Regions from separate parts of the Streptomyces telluris genome, predicted to be linked through region 2. Evidence: riboswitches for the same ligand, from Rfam matches in the RefSeq annotation. Region 2 holds a riboswitch; the other holds the start of a gene.
The links. Region 2 has a riboswitch for glycine ahead of gcvT (glycine cleavage system aminomethyltransferase GcvT). Riboswitches for the same ligand answer to the same signal wherever they lie in the genome.
Positions count from the first base shown of each region.

Region 1: it holds a riboswitch for glycine, as region 2 does, so the genes downstream of both, gcvP (aminomethyl-transferring glycine dehydrogenase) here and gcvT (glycine cleavage system aminomethyltransferase GcvT) in region 2, are expected to answer to the same signal.

Region 1 covers NZ_JANIID010000018.1:9,247-12,645, forward strand. Annotated here, with positions in the region: gene NQU55_RS19765 (DNA polymerase IV) at 1-1,433, shown strand, start outside; partial or broken gene NQU55_RS37135 (PRC-barrel domain-containing protein) at 1,550-1,747, opposite strand; glycine riboswitch at 1,835-1,945, shown strand; gene gcvP (aminomethyl-transferring glycine dehydrogenase) at 2,133-3,399, shown strand, end outside.
Region 2 covers NZ_JANIID010000002.1:243,786-247,184, forward strand. Annotated here, with positions in the region: gene NQU55_RS03135 (enhanced serine sensitivity protein SseB) at 1-134, opposite strand, end outside; gene NQU55_RS03140 (hypothetical protein) at 423-971, shown strand; gene NQU55_RS03145 (AAA family ATPase) at 988-1,698, opposite strand; glycine riboswitch at 1,864-1,971, shown strand; gene gcvT (glycine cleavage system aminomethyltransferase GcvT) at 2,122-3,237, shown strand; gene gcvH (glycine cleavage system protein GcvH) at 3,338-3,399, shown strand, end outside.

The sequences.
Region 1 (3,399 bases), on a different contig from region 2:
CGCGCGGCGTGGTGGCCACCGCTTCCTACGAGGCCAGAGTCTTCGGCGTCCGCTCCGCGATGGCCACGGCCCAGGCCCGCAGGCTGTGCCCCAACGCCGCCTACCTCACCCCGCGGTTCTCGCTCTACCGCGAGATCAGCGAAGTGGTCATGGCCCTGCTCGGCGAGCTGTCGCCGCTGGTGGAGCCGCTGAGCCTCGACGAGGCGTTCGTGGATCTGGAGGCCGGGGGCGTCGAGCCCACGTCGGCGGCCGTGCGGGCCGTGGGGGAGCGTCTGCGGCGGGACATCCGCGCGGCCACGGGCCTCAGCGGCTCGGTGGGGCTCGCCGGCTCCAAGATGCTCGCGAAGATCGCCTCCGAGGAGGCCAAGCCCGACGGCCTGGTGCTCATCGAGCCGGGCACAGAGCTGGAGCTGCTGGGGCCCATGTCCGTGCGCGTCATTCCGGGCGTCGGCCCGGCCACCGCCGAGACGCTGCGCCGGGCCGGCATCGCGACCGTCGCCGAGACGGGCGAGGCGGGGGAGGCGGAGCTCGTGCGGCTCCTGGGCAAGGCCCACGGCGGGGGGCTGTACGCCCTGGCCACCGGGCACGACGACCGTCCCGTCGTCGCCGACAGGGACGCCAAGTCCGTCTCCGTGGAGGACACCTTCGAGGAGGACCTGACCGACCGGTCGCGGGTGCAGACGGAGATCTCCCGGCTCGCCGAGCGGTGCGTGCAGCGGCTGCGGGCGGCGGGCCGGTCCGGCCGGACGGTGGTCATCAAGGTGCGCAGCTACGACTTCTCGACGCTGACCCGCTCGGAGACGCTGCGCGGCCCGACGGACGACCCCGCCGTGGTCAAGGAGGCGGCGGCCCGGCTGATCGACGGCGTGGACACCACGGCGGGGGTCCGGCTGCTGGGCGTCGGGGTCAGCGGGCTCGCCGACTACACGCAGGAGGACCTCTTCGCGCAGGCCGCGAGCGAGGCGGCGGCGGTGGCGGCCGTGGCGGCCGCCACGGGCGCGGCGGAGGCCCCGCAGAGGCCGGGAGAGGCGCAGGGGGAGGCGGTGGGCGCGGAGGTGAAGCCGCGGCGCTGGCTGCCGGGGCTGGACGTGCGGCACGCCGAGTACGGGGCGGGGTGGGTGCAGGGGAGCGGTGTCGGCCGGGTCACCGTCCGTTTCGAACAGCCCTGGTCGGAGCCGGGCCGGGTACGGACCTTCGCGGTCGACGACCCCGCGCTGGAGCCGGCGGATCCGCTGCCGCTCGTACGTCAGGAGCCGGGGGCGGATCAGCTCGCCGATCCGCCGGAGGACGGGTCGGCGCCGCGGGGGGCGGCGGATCCCGGCCCCGGCCCGGATTCCCCGCCCCGTTCCGGCGGGGACGCCGTTCCCCGGACCGTTCCCGGTCCCGGGTCCGATCCCGCCACCCGCCCCGAGCCCGGGATGCCCAGCCGGTAGTGGTGGTAGAGCTGCAGTTCCTGTTCGGGGGAGAGGTGGCGGCCGACGCCGAAGTCGGGGGCTTCCTTGATCAGTGCCCGGTCGTACGCCGTGCGCAGGTTGTCTCCGGAGACCTCGCTGGTCGCCAGGGGGATGAAGGCGTCCCGCCGGAAGAAGCCGGTGCGTACGGCCGCCCACAGCGGCTCCCCCGTGGCGTCGTCGAGATAGACCTCGTCCACCGTGCCGATCTTCGCCCCGTCGCGGTCGAAGACCTTCCGTCCGATCAGGCTCCGGGGATCGATGTCGCTCTGCACGGTTCCTCCCTGTATCGGCACCTCCCCCCACGTAAAAACACAAAGCGAGAAGCGGCCACTCGGGAGATCCGGCGGGAAAGCCTCGCTGGTAGGCTGGCGAATGGCCGCAGAATCCGTGCGGGAGAGTCCTCCGGAAGCCCACCCCAGTGGGGCCGACGGAGGCGCCGAAGGAGCAAATCCTCCCCGGAATCTCTCAGGCACCCGTACCGCATGGACGAGGTCACTCTGGAAAGCAGGGCGGGCCCGGTCAGTCAAGCGCCGAAGCCCTTCCTCACCGACGGTGAAAGCCGGGCCGTGCGTTGCGGTCCGGTGAAGCTCTCAGGTTGAGATGACAGAGGGGGAGGCCGTCCGGGTACCCGCGCCGTGGTACCCCTCGCAGGTCGCAACGACCAGGAGGCCTCCGCAGATGACTGCCCACCGCATCGCCCTTTCCGACCTGGAGCGGGACACCCCGTTCGAGCGCCGCCACATAGGTCCCGACGGCGAGGCCCAGGCCAAGATGCTCGCCCAGGTCGGCTTCGGATCGCTGGACGAGCTCACTGCCGCCGCCGTGCCGGAAGTGATCAAGAGCGTGGGCGCCCTGGCCCTGCCGGAGGCCCGCAGCGAGGCCGAGGTCCTCGCCGAACTGCGGACGCTCGCCGACCGCAACCAGGTCCTCGCCCCGATGATCGGCCTCGGCTACCACGGCACGTTCACCCCGCCGGTGATCCTGCGCAACGTCATGGAGAACCCCGCCTGGTACACGGCCTACACGCCCTACCAGCCGGAGATCTCCCAGGGCCGCCTGGAGGCCCTGCTCAACTTCCAGACCGTCGTCGCCGACCTCACCGGGCTGCCCACCTCCGGCGCCTCCCTCCTGGACGAGGGCACCGCGGCCGCCGAGGCCATGGCCCTGTCCCGGCGCGTCGGCAAGGTCAAGAAGGGCGTCTTCCTCATCGACGCCGACACCCTGCCGCAGACGATCGCCGTGATCGAGACGCGCGCCGAGCCGACGGGCGTCGAGGTCGTCGTCGCCGACCTGAGCGCGGGCATCCCGGACGAGATCGCCGAGCGCGGTGTCTTCGGCGTCCTCCTGCAGTACCCCGGCGCCTCCGGCGCCGTGCGCGACCTGCGCCCGGCCATCGAGCGCGCCCACGAGCTCGGCGCGATCGTCACCGTCGCGGCCGACCTGCTCGCCCTGACCCTGCTGACCTCGCCCGGCGAGCTCGGCGCGGACATCGCCGTCGGCACCACCCAGCGCTTCGGCGTCCCGATGGGCTTCGGCGGCCCGCACGCCGGGTTCATGGCCGTGCGCGAGCAGTTCGCCCGCAGCCTCCCCGGCCGCCTCGTCGGCGTCTCCGTGGACGCCGACGGCAACAAGGCCTACCGCCTGGCCCTGCAGACCCGCGAGCAGCACATCCGCCGCGAGAAGGCCACCAGCAACATCTGCACCGCCCAGGTGCTCCTCGCCGTCATGGCCGGCATGTACGCCGTCTACCACGGCCCCGAGGGCCTGGCCGCCATCGGCCGCCGCACCCACCGCTACGCCGCGATCCTCGCCGAGGGCCTGCGCGCCGGGGGCGTCGAGCTCGTGCACGGCTCCTACTTCGACACCCTGACCGCGCGCGTCCCGGGCCGGGCCGCCGAGGTCGTCGAGGCCGCCCGCGAGCGCGGCGTCAACCTGCGCCTGACCG
Region 2 (3,399 bases):
AGGCCCGCGCCGGGCGCGCCCACCGAGGCGGCGAGCACCTCTTCGAGTTCATTGGCGGGCCAGCCGGGCGGGGCGGCCGCGGGCGCGCCGCCGCCGGGGGCCGGACTCCAGCCGTACTGCCCGGGGATGCTCATCTCGTCCAACTCGTCCAATGCCGCCCAACCACTCTCGACGAAGCCGCACATGCACCCTAACGGCTGTACCCCCGCAGGCTCCTCCCGGCTGCCGAAATCGCCGGTGATGTCCCAGGTCAGGGCGGGCCGTACGGGAGTCCGTCCCCTTCCGTCACAGCACTGGCCGCAGCCACCGGGTTGCACAGGGACACCGCAGGTCACACGGTGATCGGGCAGCTGCCCTGCAGCGCCACCGGCTCCGCCGCCCCGCCGGCCGGCCGGGTCCTCGCACCGAAGGGAACCCCCAGCATGCGTGTCAACAAATTCGCCGCCTCGGCGATAGCCGTCGCCGCCTGCGGCTCCGTGGCCGTCGGCGTCGCGGGCCCCTCCCTGGCCGCCGTGAACGCACCGGACCCCGACATGTCCGTCGTGCTCCCGGCCACCGGAACGAAGTCCGCGCCCGGCGTGCACCAGCAGCTCGACGCGGTGGGGCAGCTGGGGGAGGCGCTCACGCTGGTCTCCCGGATCGGCAAGGAGGCGCAGTCCAGGACGCCGGACGCCGACGCGCTCAAGGAGATGCAGCAGCGGCTGCGGTCGTCGGCGAACCGGCTCGCGGACTCCCTGCGGAAGTCCCCGCCCTCCTCGGGGCGCCCGGCGGTGGCTCCGCCGGACGACGTCCACGACCTGCTGAAGAAGCTGCAGAAGGCGATCGAGAAGCTGATCGGCGCGGCCACGAAGAACGACGCGGAAGGCGTCCAGTCGGCGATCACGGAGGCCCTCGCCGTCGTGAAGGACCTCCTGGCGAAACTCCCCCTGACGGAAGACGGCTCGACCCTGCCGGCGCCCCTGCCGCTGTAGGCGGCGCCGGGCCCGCCTACTCGAAGGTGATCCTCCGCAGCGCGTCCACCGCCCCGCGGTCCAGCAGGACCACCGAGGCGACCCCGGCCGGCAGGCGCCCCGGGCGGTCCGTGAGCAGCGGGTCCGGGACCGGCGGCTGCGACACCGACGCGAGCAGCCGGGCCATCGCCCGCCGGTGCCGGCGGAAGGCGTACGGCGAGACGCCGCGGCCCCGCGCCGCCTGGCCGGCCAGCGCGGTGCCCGGCGGCACGTCGAGGAGGAGCAGGTGGGCCGCGCCACCCCGGCGCCGTGCGTCACGCGCGACCCAGCGGCGGACCCAGCCGCGCTGCCCGCAGTCGTGCACGACGGCGCTCGCGGTGGAGCGCAGGGCGCGGCGCAGCGCCGCGTAGTGCGCGAGCCGGGCGAAGGGCCGGTAGATCGCGTACGGCAGCCAGCCGGGTGCGTGCCGCTCCAGGCGCTCCCGGGTGTCCTGGGAGTCGACGCACCAGACGACGCCGTCCTGCGCGTCCAGCACGGACACGGCCCGCCGGATGAGCGTGGACTTCCCGCTCCCGGGCAGCCCGGAGACGATCAGCACGTCCCCCGCGGGGAAGCGCAGCTCCCCGCGGCCCGCTCCGGAGCGCAGGTCGAGGACCCCCGCCCGGGGCCGCGCCGCGCCGCCGTCCGCCGCGGCCGCGCCGTGCGCCCGCGCGGGCCCGGCCGTCCCTGCCGTCGGTGCTGTTCCCATCCGTTCCGCCCCTCCCCCGGGCCCGGTCACCGCCCGTCACCGCCCCCTACCCACAGAACGTAAAAGAAAGGTAATCGAATTCGGGGGCCGCCAGGCAGTCCGTAACGCGCCCGTACGTGCAATGATGTGCGCGCCAACTGCGTATCCAACTGCATACCGGCCGCTCGAATCCGCGCGGGAGAGTCCCAGGCTGCACGCCACGCCGTGTGCGCTGGGCGCCGAAGGAGCAAGTTCCTCCCTTGAATCTCTCAGGCCCCGTACCGCGCGGACGAGGCAGATCTGAAAAGCGGGCCGCACCGTGCGCGGCTCCACCCAAGGTGCAAGCCGGACCCCCCGCGTGTCGCGGCGGCTCCCGGTGAACCTCTCAGGTTCCGATGACAGATGGGGAGGACGTCCTCACTGCCATGTCCGGGAGCCCACACCATGACCGACACCCCTCGCCGCACAGCCCTCGACGCCCTGCACCGCGAGCTCGGCGCGACCATGACCGACTTCGCGGGCTGGGACATGCCGCTGCGCTACGGCAGCGAGCGCGACGAGCACGTCGCGGTCCGCACCCGCGCCGGTCTGTTCGACCTCTCGCACATGGGTGAGATCACCGTGACCGGCCCGCAGGCCGCAGCCCTGCTGGACTTCGCCCTCGTGGGCAACATAGGGAGCGTCGCCGTCGGCCGCGCCCGCTACACGATGATCTGCCGCGAGGACGGCGGCATCCTCGACGACCTGATCGTCTACCGCCTCGCCGACGCGGAGTACATGGTCGTCGCCAACGCCTCCAACGCGCAGACCGTGCTGGACGCGCTGACCGAGCGCGCCGCCGGCTTCGACGCGGCCGTCCGCGACGACCGCGACGCCTACGCCCTCCTCGCCGTCCAGGGCCCGGCCTCGCCGGCCATCCTGAAGTCCCTGACGGACGCCGACCTGGACGGCCTGAAGTACTACGCGGGCCTGCCGGGCACCGTCGCGGGCGTCCCTGCCCTGATCGCCCGCACCGGCTACACCGGCGAGGACGGCTTCGAGCTGTTCGTCGCCCCGGGCGACGCCGTGAAGCTGTGGCAGGCCCTCACCGAGGCGGGCGCGGACGCCGGCCTCGTCCCCTGCGGCCTCTCCTGCCGCGACACGCTGCGCCTGGAGGCGGGCATGCCGCTGTACGGGCACGAGCTGACGACCGCGACCACCCCGTTCGACGCGGGCCTGGGCCGGGTTGTGAAGTTCGAGAAGGAGGGCGACTTCGTGGGCCGCGCCGCGCTGCAGGCGGCCGCGGAGCGCGCCGAGGCGCAGCCGCCGCGCAAGCTGGTCGGCCTGATCGCCGAGGGCCGCCGCGTGCCGCGCGCCGGCTTCCCGGTGGTGGCCGGCGGCGAGGTCGTCGGCGAGGTCACCTCCGGCGCCCCCTCCCCCACGCTCGGCAAGCCGATCGCCATCGCCTACGTGGACGCGGCGCACGCCGCCCCCGGCACGCAGGGCGTGGGCGTGGACATCCGCGGCAGCCACGAGGCCTACGAGGTCGTGGCCCTGCCCTTCTACAAGCGGCAGCGTTGATCTTCCCCGCGGCTCGCCCGGGCGCTTCCCTGCCCTCTCTCATCTCCCTCTGTCAAGACCCGTTGCACAAGCACTCACGCGCATCCAGGAGAATCTAGCCATGAGCAACCCCCAGCAGCTGCGCTACAGCAAGGAGCACGAGTGGCTGTCGGCCGTCGACGC